2 regions of the Cytobacillus sp. FSL R7-0696 genome follow, and region 1 is predicted to be linked to the other one. Evidence: riboswitches for the same ligand, from Rfam matches in the RefSeq annotation. Region 1 holds a riboswitch; the other holds the start of a gene.

Region 1 (7,688 bases):
GTGGAACCAACCGCGGAGATAAAAGAAATAACCGTCTTATGGAATAAACATACATTTATGTTTCATACTAACAAAAAGGAGTATGGGAGGTGGCGTAATGTATCAGTTAACGACGAAAGAATTGTCGGCAATTGAAGATGAAATTCGGGCGGAGGAAATAACAGCGAAGACGTTTAACTGGTGTGCTTCTCTTTGTGAGGACGAAGAAGTAAGGGTATCATTGGAAAAATTAGCAGAGGAACATCAGTTAAGGATTGCTGAATTATCAACCTATTTCAACCGAGCGAGGAAATTACATTAATTTTAATGGAGGTGGTTTCATTGCCGAATAATATCAATGGTCGTGGATTAACAGAACGAGAAATGATGCAATTATGTTTAGAATTAGCAAAAGGAAGAGTTCCCGCTATTAGCCACACATTAATGGAAACGACTCATGATGAATTGAGAGATATTTATGAGGGGTGCTTAAAAACAAGTGCAGAAGCCCAAAGGGAAATCTTTCAATTAATGGAAAAGAAGGGATGGTATGAAACGCAACTCGCTACAGTAGAAGAAATCGAAAATGTACAAAACTTCATGCAAAATAATTTAAACCCATCTCCCTCCGAATAATATTCGGAGGTTTTTATTTCTTTTTTTACATAAAAAATTCTTTTGACATATGCCTGACACATTCACTGATTAAATTATAAAACATAGGCAAGCCAATCAAATGAAAGAAGGGATTTTTAATGAATGAATTCAATCATTTTGAAGATAATCGCGAGTATCAAGCGAAGCGAAAAAATACTTGGTTTAAAAGTGTAACAATGACTGTAGCAAGTGGAGTAATGGGCTCAGCCCTAACTTTGGGTGCAATCAATTATTTTCCTAATGAAACAAAACAGTCTACGGAGGTTGTACAGGAGCAATCAGAAACTAATGTTTCCAAAGTTAATGCTGAAACGGTATCAACTACGAGTGATGGGTCGATTGCAGATATAGTAGAAAAAGCCTCTAAAGCAATAGTGGGCGTTGTCAACATGCAAGAGCAACAAGCAAACCCTTTTAGTCATTCCACAGGCAACACACAAAGTGGGGAAGCAGTTGAAAGTGGTACTGGCTCTGGTGTTATTTTCAAGCAAACAGACAACGAAACGTATATTGTGACAAACAATCACGTCATTGAAGGAGCATCTAATATTCAGGTTTCACTGCATAATGGTGAAAAGCTTCAAGCTGAACTTGTCGGAACAGATTCATTAACAGATATTGCCGTGTTAAAAGTGAATGAAAAAGTAGACGCTGAAGTCCTTTCCTTTACTGATTCTTCAAACCTTCGTGCCGGCGATCAAGTGTTAGCGATAGGCAATCCACTAGGCTTAGATTTATCCAGAACAGTAACTCAAGGAATTGTAAGTGCAGTGGATCGATCAATTGAAGTCTCTACCTCAGCCGGAGAATGGGATTTAAATGTCATTCAAACAGATGCAGCAATAAACCCTGGGAATAGTGGTGGAGCACTTATTGACTCAAATGGGAATTTGGTTGGTATTAATAGTTTGAAAATAGCTGATAGTGGCGTAGAAGGGTTAGGCTTTGCCATTCCAAGTAATGATGTCGAGAGCATTATTGATCAGTTAATGAAGGATGGTAAAATCATTCGACCTTATCTAGGTGTTGGTTTGATGGACTTAAATCAAGTACCGCAGTTTTATCAAGAACAATTACCGAAAAATGTAGAAGAAGGTGCCATTATTACCCAAGTAGAGGAAGGTTCGACAGCAGAAAAGGCGGGGTTGCAAGCTGAGGATATTTTAGTTTCAATTGGTGATCAAACCATTACAACCGCTAATGACTTAAAAGAATCTCTTTATAAAGATCTTTCGATTGGCGATAAGGTTAAAATAGGTTTTTATCGTGATGGGGAAAAGAAAACAGTAGAAGTAACGTTACAAGGAAATGGGGAAAAGCAAGTTGAAACAGAATAAATTATTGATTGCCACTGGTTGTATGTTTGTTGCTGCTGTCGTAGTTGCTGTTGTTTTATACAATAGTCATTCAAAAGCAGCGACAGTCAATGGAGAAAATATAAGCAAAGATGATTTGTATGAAGCGTTAATGTCTCAATATGGCACTTCTGTTCTAGATACATTAATATCTGATCAAATTGTTCTTCAAGAAATGGATAAGGAGAAGGTAACTGTAACTGAAGAAGAAGTGGCTGAAGAAATGGATGCCTATATGGAGCAATATGGGGGAGAAGAGGCATTTAAAGAAGTGTTAGATGAAAACGGGGTATCCTATGACTCTATAGAACATAATATCGAAATCTATTTAGGCTCAAAGAAATTGATCACACCAGGAATTGAAATTACTGATGATGAGATGGAAACATACTTTGAAGAAAATAAAGAAAGTTATGCTCAGGCAGAAGAGATAGAAGCAAGTCATATCCTAGTGGAAGATGAGGATACTGCCAAAGAAGTAAAACAAAAACTCGATGATGGTGACGATTTCTCAGAATTAGCAGCTTCTTATTCAACCGATGATTCAAATAAAGATAATGGCGGTGAATTGGGGTATTTTGGAGAAGGTGAAATGGTAGAAGCATTTGAAGAAGTGGCTTTTGCTATGGAAGTGGACGAAGTGAGTGATCCAGTTAAAACAGATTATGGTTATCACATTATTAAAGTAACAGATCATAAAGAAGCGAAAGAAGCCAATTACGAAGAAGTGAAAGAAGAAATAAAAGAGACTTTAATAGAGTCTAAGCTTTCAAGTGAATATACGGAATGGCTAAATGAGAAGTACGAAGAATATGAGATTAAAACGTATATCTAAAGGATGTGTTCGATTTTGAAAGGAAGGAAAGAGCTTAAACATGAAATCTCAAAAATGGATGGGGTTTTACTTAAAAAACGCTTAAGTTACTTTATGAATACGGACCCTCATTCAAATGGGAGTGGGGGATATAATGTTCGTAGCGTATACTTTGATAACTTTGAAAACAAAGCTTTAATAGAAAAAAAAGAAGGCTATATGAACCGTGCAAAATATAGGGTTCGCACATATAATGATGATTTTGACACAATTAATCTAGAAAAGAAAAGTAAGAAGAATAATCTGACCTATAAAGAGAAATGTAGGATGACAGCAGAAGAATATGAGCTTATTAGAGCTGGCGATATTTTATGGATGGAGAATGATACCAGACCATTAATGAGGGAACTTTTCCATAACATGGTTCGTTATCAATTGAAGCCAGTAACAGTTGTCGATTATGAGAGGGATGTTTATATCTATCCATATGGTAATGTCCGTTTAACTTTTGATAGCAATATTCGTACAAGCTTAAGGAATCCTGACTTTTTAAATACAACAATGCCTATGGTACCATCCCTTGATCATCAATTGATGATACTTGAAGTCAAGTATGATGAATACATTCCCGATGTCATTAAGATGCTTCTACAAATGCTTGATCGCAGGAAGGGTACGTATTCAAAATATCAATTAAGTAGAATGTATGGATTATAGTGAGAATAGGAGAAGAGAAGAATGGAAAGTGTGAATTTTTCAGATATATTTAAATCAAGCTTTTTAGAAAAAACGGAGAGTTTTTCAATTATAGACTCTCTGATTGGTTTATTCATGGCCTTTGCGATTGGACTATTTATTTATGCAGTTTATAAGAAGACATTTTCAGGTGTGATTTATTCACATACTTTTAATATATCCCTCATCATAATGACCATGGCTACAGCATTAATTATTATGGGAATTTCCTCAAATGTCCTGTTATCACTAGGTATGGTTGGTGCTTTGTCCATTGTCCGTTTTCGTACACCAATTAAAGACCCAATGGATCTTGTTTATCTTTTTTGGGCGATTGTTGCCGGTATTCTTTGCGGAGCAGGCTTTATTCCATTAGTGATTATTGGTAGTTTATTGATCGGTCTCGTACTTGTATTGTTCGTTAACAAAATTACGATTCAGAACCCTTACTTACTCATTGTAAAATATGGGGGTGAAGGTGTGGAATCTCAACTTGAATCGCTATTATCAAAGGTCACTAATAAACATATGATGAAATCCAAATCTATCATGAATGGTAATCAAGTAGAAATTACTTATGAAGTAAGAATGAAAAAAGATCAATCTCAAGTGGTAAATAATGTAACGAACCTTAGCGGGGTAGAATCGGCTGTAATGTTAAGCTATGACGGTAATTTCACAGCGTAAATGAACAGGAGAAAGGAATATGATTAAACGCAAATATGTCGTTCTCGTTTTTCTAATGTTGGCTGTTTTATTTGTTGGTATTCTATTCTTTCTACCTTATTTACTTCCAAAAGGGGAAGTAGTTGATCACTCTTACGTTTCAAAAGTATTCAATAAAAATAAAGTGACTCAAGTTGAGTTAACCCTTGCAGAAGATGATTGGGAAGATGTATTAGAGAATCCGACGGAAGAAGAATATAAGATGGCAAATGTGACGATAAATGGAACTAAATTGAACCAAGTAGCTGTTCGGACAAAGGGGAATTCTTCCCTTTCTTCCGTTGCTAGAATGGAAGATTCTGATCGTTATAGCTTCAAAATAGATTTTGATTACTATACTGATCAAACTTTATATGGATTGAAAAAGTTGAATCTAAATAACCAATTTAGTGATGCTACGCAAATGCGAGAATATTTATCGTATCAATTAATGGAGAATATGGGGTTACCCACACCTGCTTATTCTTATATGTATGTGACCATTAATGGTCAGGAATGGGGATTATATTTAGGTGTTGAACAAGTAGACGAAGTGATGCTTGGAAGATATTTTGAAAATCCATATGGATCATTGTACAAGCCAGATGGTACAAATAGTGACTTGAAATGGGTAAGTGATGATATTGATGATTACTCAGGTTTAAACTTGAAATCAGAGGAGCAAGATGAACAAGCGTTAATAGATATGTTAGATAGTATCAATAATGGTGGCGATTTAGAAGAAACCTTAGATGTGGATCAAGTATTACGATATTTTGCAGTAAATACGGCTGTTGTTAGCATGGATAGTTACCAAGGACAAATGAAGCATAACTATTATTTATATGAAAATGATGGTAAGTTCTCAGTTATTCCGTGGGACTATAATATGGCATTTGGTGGCTTTGGAGTTGGTATGGCATTTGGTGGACAAATGAATGGAGATTTCTCAGCTGCTGAAGAAAACCAAGGTGAAGACAAACAAGACCAAGCACCACAAGGCGGAATGGACAACTTCACCGGTGGCATCGGAAATAGTGATTTATTGAGTGAAGATACGATTAATTTCAGTATATCTGAACCTATAGCTGGTACTACCTTAGAAGAAAGACCGTTACTTAATGCACTATTATCTAATGAAGAATATAAAAAACTATATGAAGCGTATCTTAAACAGATAGCCGAAGAATATATGACAAAAGAGTCTTACCAAAATACAACTACACAAATTAGTGCATTGATTCTTCCTTATGTCGAACAGGATCCTACCAAGTTTTATACAACAGAAGCATTTCTCGAAGCGGTGCAGGGTGATGAGAGTTTACCAGCATTTGCTGAGGCGAGATCAGAATCGATACTTGCTCAGCTCTCAGGTGAATTAGAAGTAGAATCACAAGCTTCTGAAGTTAATAACATGTTCCCTGGCCGAGCGAGTGGTGATGACCAGGAAGGTCAAGAAGGAGGAGAAGGATTTCAACCACCAAATGGAAATAAAGGAAACGCTGATGGTGAAATGCCTGAACGTCCGCAAGGCAACGGAGATTTTCCGCAGGGAGGAGATTTTGAGCCACCTGAAGGGTTTGAAGGTATGCCTGGCGGTGAGGGACATGGACAAGGACAAGGAGAGCAACCTAGTACAGTAAAGTTCAAAACGTCAGCAATCATCTTGTATGTGGGCCTAATCACAGCTTTATTAGGAACAACTTTTTTTATCTTCCTGTTTAAACGAAGAGGAAGATAAGTAAATGCATAAATAATCAAAATACTATTGACAATTAATTCAATACCCGATAAAATTTCCTTTATCAAAGCAACACAATAAATTGAATATGATTCTTATCGAGAGAGACTGAGGGACCAGGCCCGAAGATGTCCGGCAACCTCCTTTTAAAGGGAAGGTGCTAAATCCTGCAGAATGATTTCATTCTGAAAGATAAGGTTTAATAACAATCATTTGTTGAGCCTCTTTCAAAGTGAAAGAGGCTCATTTTATGTTGTAGAGGATTTAGGGAGGGTGAGGTAAATGATTGAAGTCAATCATTTAGTGAAAATTTATAAAAGCAAAAAGAAGCAAGTGATAGGCGTTGACAATGTATCTCTTTCTATTAAAGAAGGAGAAATATACGGGATTATTGGCTATAGTGGAGCAGGGAAAAGTTCTTTATTACGCTGTCTAAATTTATTGGAGAGACCGACATCTGGTGAAGTGAAAATTGATGGCGTTGATTTAACGACTTTAACAAGTAAAGAATTAAGAAAAGCAAGGCAGAAGATAGGTATGATTTTTCAGCATTTTTATTTAGCAAGTTCGAAGACAGTATATGAGAATATTGCCTTTGCTTTAAAAGCGGCAGGTAAAAGCCCGAAAGAAATAGATATCAGGGTGAAAGAACTATTAGAATTAGTGGGTTTAGCAGATAAAATTCATCAGTATCCCACGCAATTAAGTGGTGGTCAAAAGCAAAGGGTAGGAATAGCCAGAGCACTTGCTAATGATCCAAAGGTTTTACTTTGCGATGAAGCCACTTCAGCCCTAGACCCTAAAACAACAAAATCAATCCTGAACTTATTAAAATCAATTAATAAAAAGCTAGGATTAACCATCGTACTTATCACTCATGAGATGGAAGTAGTCAAAGAGATTTGTCATAGGTTAGCTGTTATGCAAGATGGAAAGGTCATAGAAGAGGGACCGGTGTATGATATATTTGCGAATCCAATTGAACCACTTACAAGAGATTTTATTCAGAGTATTCTTCAATTTGACTTACCACAACAATTGATTGAAAACAGGAAGGGAACAATCATTAAAATCCAATTTAAAGGTGCAATAGCAGAAGAATCTGTTGTTTCTGAACTGTTCCAAACATTCAAAGTAAAAGGAAATATTCTTCACGGCAAGATTGAATATATTCAAGAAGTACCTCTTGGTATTTTTATTATGGAGTTAACTGGTGAAATACCTGAAATAGAAAGAGCTATACAATATATTCAAGATAGAACACAGAATTTGGAGGTAGTTGAACATGTTGCTTGAGTCCATTCAGGCGTTACTTCCTGAACTAAATACAGCTGTATTACAAACGATTTATATGGTCGCCATTTCTTTAGTTGCGGCACTTATACTAGGTCTTCCACTAGGCATCTTATTATTCGTTACAGACGAAGGATTGTTCTTAAAGAATCGATTTGTAAATGCCGTTACTGGTTGGATTGTCAATTTGATCCGCTCTATTCCTTATATTATTTTGTTAGTAGCTCTATTGCCGTTAACAAAATTAATTGCAGGTTCAACTATTGGTCCTACAGCGGCTTCTGTTTCATTATCTGTAGCAGCGATTCCATTTTTTGCAAGATTGGTTGAAACATCCTTAAGAGAAATAGATAAAGGAGTCATTGAATCTGCAGTAGCAGTAGGCGCTTCCCCTTGGATGATAATTAAG
Region 2 (7,688 bases), 1.1 Mb from region 1:
TTAGCTTTCATTTGATTCACCACCAATTTCTTCTCGTTTTACAAACTTACATTTAACTGGAAGTTTGTGTGCTGCAAGACGTAGAGCTTCACGAGCGATCTCTTCAGATACACCTGCAATTTCGAACATTACTTTACCAGGCTTAACAACTGCAACCCATCCTTCAGGAGCACCCTTACCAGAACCCATTCGGACTTCAAGAGGCTTAGCAGTGTATGGCTTATGCGGGAATATTTTAATCCAAACTTTACCGCCACGTTTCATGTAACGAGTCATTGCAATACGGGCAGATTCGATTTGACGGTTAGTGATCCAAGAAGCATCTTGAGCTTGTAGACCATATTCACCGAATGTTACTTCAGTACCACCTTTTGCTTGACCGCGCATTTTTCCACGGTGTACACGACGATATTTTACGCGTTTTGGCAATAGCATATTATTTGCCTCCTTCCCCATTATTCTTCTTTGTAGGAAGCACCTCTCCACGATAGATCCATACTTTTACGCCTAACTTACCGTAAGTCGTATCTGCTTCTGCTGTAGCATAATCAATGTCAGCACGAAGAGTATGAAGTGGTACAGTTCCTTCGCTATAAGATTCAGAACGAGCGATATCAGCACCGCCAAGACGTCCAGATACCATTGTTTTGATACCTTTAGCTCCTGCGCGCATAGCACGTTGAATAGTTTGTTTTTGAGCACGACGGAATGATACACGGTTTTCCAATTGACGAGCAATGTTTTCCGCTACTAATTTCGCGTCGATGTCAGCTTTTTTGATTTCAAGAATATTGATGTGAACACGTTTGCCAGTAAGTGCGTTAAGTGCTTTACGCAACGCCTCTACCTCAGTACCACCTTTACCGATAACCATTCCTGGTTTTGCAGTATGGACTGTGATATTTAAGCGATTAGCTGCACGTTCGATTTCTACTTTAGAAACAGATGCATCGCTTAAGCGTTTTGTGATGTACTCACGAACTTTCAGGTCTTCGTGTAAAAGATCAGCGTAGTCTTTACCTGCGTACCATTTTGACTCCCAATCACGGATGACACCGATACGCAAACCGACTGGATTTACTTTTTGACCCACAGATTATCCCTCCTTCTTTTCTGATACAACGATTGTGATGTGACTTGTGCGTTTGTTGATTGCGCTAGCACGACCTTGTGCACGTGGACGGAAACGTTTTAAAGTTGGTCCTTCGTCAACAAATGCTTGCTCAACTACTAAATTATTAACATCCATTTCGTAGTTGTGCTCTGCGTTAGCTAGTGCAGATTTTAATACTTTTTCTACGATTGGAGAAGCAGCTTTTGGAGTTAAATTTAAAATCGCTACCGCTTCACCTACTTGCTTACCTCGAATTAAATCTACGACTAAACGAGCTTTACGAGGAGCAATACGAACTGTTCTTGCAACAGCTTTAGCTTGCATTATAATGCCCTCCTCTCATTAACGTCTTGTTTTCTTATCATCATTACCATGGCCTTTGTATGCACGTGTTGGAGCAAATTCTCCAAGCTTGTGGCCTACCATATCTTCAGTAACATAAACAGGCACATGTTTGCGACCATCATACACTGCGATAGTGTGTCCGATGAATTGTGGGAAGATCGTAGAACGGCGAGACCAAGTCTTCACTACTTGCTTGCCATCAGTTTCATTTAACTTTTCGATCTTTGTCATTAAATGTTCGTCAACAAAAGGTCCTTTTTTTAAGCTGCGACCCATGATTGAACCTCCCTTCGTGATTGTTCTACGGCCCGTCTTTGGAACCGTAGTTCAATCCCGTTATTTTTTACGACGACGTACGATAAATTTATCAGATTGATTGTTTTTCTTACGTGTTTTGTATCCAAGAGTTGGTTTACCCCAAGGAGACATAGGTGATTTACGACCGATAGGAGCTTTACCTTCACCACCACCGTGTGGGTGATCGTTAGGGTTCATAACAGATCCACGTACAGTTGGGCGTTTACCTAACCAACGAGAACGACCGGCTTTACCGATGTTAATCAATTCGTGTTGTTCGTTACCAACTTGACCTACAGTAGCGCGGCAAGTAGCAAGAATCATACGAACTTCACCAGAGTTTAAGCGTACTAATACGTATTTACCTTCTTTACCAAGTACTTGTGCACTTGTTCCAGCAGAACGTACTAACTGTCCACCTTTACCAGGTTTAAGTTCGATGTTGTGGATTACAGTACCCACAGGAATGTTTGTAAGTGGTAATGCATTACCTACTTTGATATCTGCTTCAGGACCAGACATTACTTCTGCGCCTACTTTAAGAGTCTTAGGAGCTAGGATGTAACGCTTTTCTCCATCTACATAATTAATTAGTGCAATGTTAGCTGAGCGGTTTGGATCATACTCGACTGTAGCAACGCGACCTGGTATTCCATCTTTGTCACGTTTAAAGTCGATGATACGATATTGACGTTTATGACCGCCGCCTTGATGACGAACTGTCAACTTACCTTGGTTGTTACGGCCACCTTTGCGCTTTACTGGAGCAAGCAAAGATTTTTCTGGTTTGTCTGTAGTGATTTCTGCGAAATCAGATACCGTCATGCCGCGACGACCATTAGAGGTAGGTTTGTATTTTTTAATCGCCATTTCATTTCCCTCCTCTTCTTGTTAGAAATTAAGCTTCAAAGATTTCGATTTCTTTGCTGTCAGCAGTTAGTTTAACAATCGCTTTACGGCGTTTGTTTGTATAACCACCGAATTTACCCATGCGCTTGAATTTACCTTTGTAGTTCATGATGTTCACTTTTTCAACTTTTACATCAAAGATTTCTTGAACAGCATCTTTAACTTGAGTTTTATTAGCTCTTACATCAACTTCAAAAGTATATTTTTTGTCAGCCATGATGTCAGTAGAACGTTCAGTGATAACGGGGCGCTTAATGATATCGCGTGCATCCATTATGCAAGCACCTCCTCTACTTTTTCGACCGCTTGCTTCGTCATGATCAATTTATCATGATTTAAAACGTCTAATACGCTGATTCCGTTAGCAGTAACAACTGTTACTCCAGGGATGTTACGAGCAGATAATGCTACGTTTTCATCGATGTCTGCAGTTACGATTAATGCTTTAGAATCTACAGAAAGACCTTTAAGTACACCTTTAAAGTCTTTTGTTTTTGGAGCTTCGAAAGATAGAGTTTCTAATACTAGAATGTTCTCTTCCGCAACTTTAGTAGATAACGCTGATTTGATAGCTAAGCGACGAACTTTTTTAGGTAATTTGTAGCTATAGCTGCGTGGTACAGGACCAAATACAGTACCGCCTCCGCGCCATTGTGGTGAACGGATTGAACCTTGACGAGCACGACCTGTGCCTTTTTGACGCCATGGTTTACGTCCTCCGCCAGCTACTTCAGAACGAATTTTAGTTTTATGAGTTCCTTGACGTAGAGAAGCTCTTTGCATAATAACAGCTTCAAACATCACGTGGTTGTTTGGCTCGATACCAAAGATTGAGTCGTTCAGCTCAATATCGCCAACTTGTGAACCACTTTGGTTTAATAATGCAACTTTAGGCATTCTTACTTCCTCCTTTCCGGGTTATTACTTTGCTTTAACCGCACTTACTAGTTTTAGAAGCGCTTTTTTAGAGCCAGGTACATTACCTTTTACTAATAGAAGATTGCGTTCTGCATCTACTTTTACGATTTCAAGGTTTTGTACTGTGATTTGTTCTCCGCCCATGCGACCAGGTAATAATTTACCTTTGAATACGCGGTTTGGAGCAACAGGACCCATTGAACCTGGGCGACGGTGGTAACGTGAACCGTGTGCCATTGGTCCGCGAGATTGTCCGTGGCGTTTAATTGCACCTTGGAAACCTTTACCTTTTGAAATTCCTGTTACATCAATTTTTTCACCTTCAGCGAAAATATCAACTTTGACTTCCTGACCAACTTCATACTCAGCTAAGTCAGCTCCGCGTAATTCGCGAACGAAGCGCTTAGGAGTAGTATCAGCTTTAGCAGCGTGTCCTTTTTCCGGTTTGTTTGAAAGCTTTTCGCGTTTATCTTCAAAACCGATTTGGATTGCTTCGTATCCATCAGTATCAACTGATTTCTTTTGAAGAACAACGTTTGGAGTAGCTTCAACCACTGTTACCGGGATAAGATCACCGTTTTCAGCAAATACTTGAGTCATACCAATCTTTCTTCCTAAGATTCCTTTGGTCATTTCAGTCACACCTCCTAGATTGTTTTAATGTATTAATTAAAGTTTAATTTCGATATCAACACCAGATGGTAAGTCTAAACGCATTAATGAATCGACTGTTTGTGGTGTTGGATTAATGATGTCGATTAAACGTTTGTGTGTACGCATTTCGAATTGCTCACGAGAATCTTTATATTTATGCACCGCACGAAGAATTGTGTAAACTGACTTTTCAGTTGGCAATGGGATTGGACCAGATACAGCCGCACCAGAGCGTTTTGCAGTTTCAACGATTTTTTCAGCAGATTGATCAAGAATTCTGTGATCATAAGCTTTTAAACGAATACGAATTTTTTGTTTTGCCATTATTTTCCCTCCTTTTCGCCTATTTTCATATAGACATTCTCCGTGAAAATTTCCCACACACTCGCCATGGCAAAGCGGCCGGGTGTGTCAGCAACCTTTCACTTCATCGCAGTCAAAGACCAACATTGTCTATTATACAGAAAAGACATAACAAATGCAACTATTGATTGCGTTTCTCTCTGTTCTGCACACTTTTAACATTATAACTGCTGTTAATAGTGTTTTCAAGTATATCTTCCTCTTTACATCATTTTCTAAAAAAACGCTTATACAATTATTTATTTTTAAATTTTCTAAATTTTTATTTGACAAACATAGGCTCATTCATGTAAATTTTATTCAATAAAATATTTTTTATTTCTTATCATGAGAGGTTGAGGGATAGGCCCGGTGACACCTCAGCAACCATCAATAGTGAACGCTATTGAAAAGGTGCTAATTCCTACAAGCTATACGCTTGAAAGATGAGAAGATGACTATGATAATAATAGGCCTTCTTCTTGAGGGCCTTTTTTATTTTCTCTTTGGCTTCTCATCCATTGAATTCAACAAAATATGAATTGAAGGAGTGAGACCTTTGAACTTCCTTGAAAAAATGAAGAACCAAGTATTAATTGCTGACGGTGCGATAGGAACACTTCTTTATTCTTATGGTACGGATACATGTTTTGAAGAGTTAAACCTCTCAGCACCGGAACAAATTCAGCACATTCATCAAGCTTATCTCGGTGCAGGTGCGGATTTAATTCAAACAAACTCCTATGCTGCGAATTATTTAAAATTGAAACGGTATGGCCTAGAGGATTCAGTCAAAGAGATTAATAGTGCGGCTGTAAAACTGGCACGATCTAGTATTCAACATCATCAGGCATATGTGCTCGGCACAATGGGAGGTGTACGAGGATTAAACCCCCTCTCTATTCCTCTAGATGAAATTAAACGTAACTTTCGTGAACAGCTATACTGCTTATTGTTAGAAGGCGTAGATGGGCTCCTTCTTGAAACATATTATGATTTAGAAGAATTAGAAACGGTTCTCTCTATTGCCCGGAAAGAAACGGATATACCTATAATTGCCCAAGTGTCTTTACAAGAAATCGCTATATTACAAAATGGGACGTTAATTAATGACGCCTTAAAAAGGTTAGAAGCTAAAGGGGCAGATGTTGTCGGGGTAAACTGCCGTTTAGGTCCACATCATATGTTAGAGACACTCTCCTCCGTTGAATTACCTCAGCACGCGTTTCTCTCTGCCTATCCTAACGCGAGTCTACCGGCCTATATCGATGGTACGATTCAATATAAGGAGGGCGAAGACTATTTTAGAAAATCAGCGAAGTCCTTCCTTAAGCAAGGTGTTCGACTGCTTGGTGGTTGCTGCGGAACGACACCGGGCCATATTAAAGCATTTGCAGACGAAGTTAGGCATGCTGTACCTATTCTTGAAAAACAAGTAACAAATAAAAGGAAACCTAAAATAGAGAGAATTACAATCGAACGCAACAATACGCCGTTAGAGACACTTGTACAAGAAAAACGCACCATCATCGTCGAACTAGACCCACCTAAGAAGCTATCAACTGCTAAATTTTTTGAAGGCGCCAGAGCCTTAAAAGATGCTGGTGTTGATGCAATTACACTCGCAGATAACTCTCTTGCCACACCACGAATCGCAAATGAAGCCCTAGCACATATCATCCACAAGGATACAAACGTTCGACCACTTGTCCACCTCTCCTGTAGAGATCGAAACTTAATCGGCTTACAATCACATCTCATGGGTCTTCATACATTAGGGTTGCATGATATTTTAGCCATAACTGGGGATCCGGCAAGAGTTGGCAATTTCCCAGGCGCTTCATCTGTATTTGATTTATCTTCCTTTGAATTAATAGAAATGATTAAACAATTTAATGAAGGAATTTCCCCTTCAGGTTCTGAACTTGGTGAAAATGCCGTCTTTTCTGTCGGGGCAGCATTTAATCCTCATGTCAAATCATTAGATAAAGCTGTTGCCCGACTTGAAAGGAAAATAAAAGCAGGCGCTGATTATTTCGTGTCACAGCCAGTGTTTTCAATAACACAACTATTAGAGATTCATGAGGCAACAAAGCATCTTTCCGCACCTATTTTCATCGGAATGATGCCACTGATTAGCAGCAAAAATGCAGAGTATCTTCATAACGAAGTGCCTGGCATCAAGATTACTCAAACGACCCGCGACAGAATGGCAAAAGCCGTTAACCCTATTCTTGCTGAGAAAGAAGGCTTATTAATTACAAAAGAGTTGATCGATGCAGCCTTAGAACTCTTTCAAGGCATCTACCTTGTTACCCCTTTCCTTAGATATCAACTCACAACCGAACTGACCAATCATATTAGAAGAAAAGATCAACAGAAGAAGGAGCATCATTATGTCAAAAGTAACCATCACTAAACAAATGAAAGAAAAGATTTTAATCATGGATGGGGCAATGGGCACCATGCTACAAGAAGCCCACCTAACAGCAGATGACTTTGGTGGTGAGGATCTAGAAGGTTGTAATGAATACCTCACACTTACGCGACCTGAATTGATCCAATCCATTCATGAAGCTTATCTTTCGGCAGGGGCAGATATAATTGAAACAAATACATTCGGAGCGACGCGTATCGTTTTAGAAGAATATAATATTGGGCATTTAAGTGAATTGTTAAACCGCAGAGCGGCTGAAATTGCTATAAAAGCAGTGCAAAAATACGACAAGCCTAATCATCCGCGATATGTAGCAGGATCTATGGGACCAACTACTAAGACATTAAGCGTCACCGGTGGAACAACTTTTAAACAATTAGTCCTGGATTATCGTACACAAGCCATAGGACTCATTGACGGTGGTGTAGATTTATTATTAATAGAAACAAGCCAAGATCTCCTTAATGTAAAAGCTGCTTTCCTAGGGATTAAAGAAGCCTTTCATCATACAAAGAAAGAACTCCCTATTATGATATCAGGGACAATAGAGCCGATGGGCACCACTTTGGCAGGGCAAAACATCGAAGCATTTTACATTTCAATAGAGCACATGAAACCAATAGCTGTTGGGCTCAACTGCGCAACTGGACCGGAATTTATGCAAGAGCATAT

The links. Region 1 has a riboswitch for S-adenosylmethionine ahead of MKX29_RS02550 (methionine ABC transporter ATP-binding protein). Riboswitches for the same ligand answer to the same signal wherever they lie in the genome.
Region 2: linked by a shared signal. The riboswitch ahead of MKX29_RS08430 (bifunctional homocysteine S-methyltransferase/methylenetetrahydrofolate reductase) and the one ahead of MKX29_RS02550 (methionine ABC transporter ATP-binding protein) in region 1 are both predicted to bind S-adenosylmethionine.

What each region holds. Positions count from the first base shown of each region.
Region 1 covers NZ_JBBOWA010000001.1:493,333-501,020, reverse strand. The annotation lists gene MKX29_RS02590 (hypothetical protein) at 1-22, shown strand, start outside; gene MKX29_RS02585 (hypothetical protein) at 98-301, shown strand; gene MKX29_RS02580 (spore coat protein) at 322-615, shown strand; gene MKX29_RS02575 (S1C family serine protease) at 735-1,973, shown strand; gene MKX29_RS02570 (peptidylprolyl isomerase) at 1,960-2,826, shown strand; gene MKX29_RS02565 (polyphosphate polymerase domain-containing protein) at 2,842-3,522, shown strand; gene MKX29_RS02560 (DUF4956 domain-containing protein) at 3,544-4,227, shown strand; gene MKX29_RS02555 (CotH kinase family protein) at 4,247-5,986, shown strand; SAM riboswitch class I at 6,079-6,185, shown strand; gene MKX29_RS02550 (methionine ABC transporter ATP-binding protein) at 6,269-7,282, shown strand; gene MKX29_RS02545 (methionine ABC transporter permease) at 7,272-7,688, shown strand, end outside.
Region 2 covers NZ_JBBOWA010000001.1:1,584,544-1,592,231, forward strand. The annotation lists gene rplP (50S ribosomal protein L16) at 1-435, opposite strand; gene rpmC (50S ribosomal protein L29) at 1-11, opposite strand, end outside; gene rpsC (30S ribosomal protein S3) at 437-1,093, opposite strand; gene rplV (50S ribosomal protein L22) at 1,097-1,438, opposite strand; gene rpsS (30S ribosomal protein S19) at 1,457-1,735, opposite strand; gene rplB (50S ribosomal protein L2) at 1,796-2,626, opposite strand; gene rplW (50S ribosomal protein L23) at 2,655-2,939, opposite strand; gene rplD (50S ribosomal protein L4) at 2,939-3,562, opposite strand; gene rplC (50S ribosomal protein L3) at 3,587-4,216, opposite strand; gene rpsJ (30S ribosomal protein S10) at 4,253-4,561, opposite strand; SAM riboswitch class I at 4,920-5,032, shown strand; gene MKX29_RS08430 (bifunctional homocysteine S-methyltransferase/methylenetetrahydrofolate reductase) at 5,139-6,998, shown strand; gene metH (methionine synthase) at 6,976-7,688, shown strand, end outside.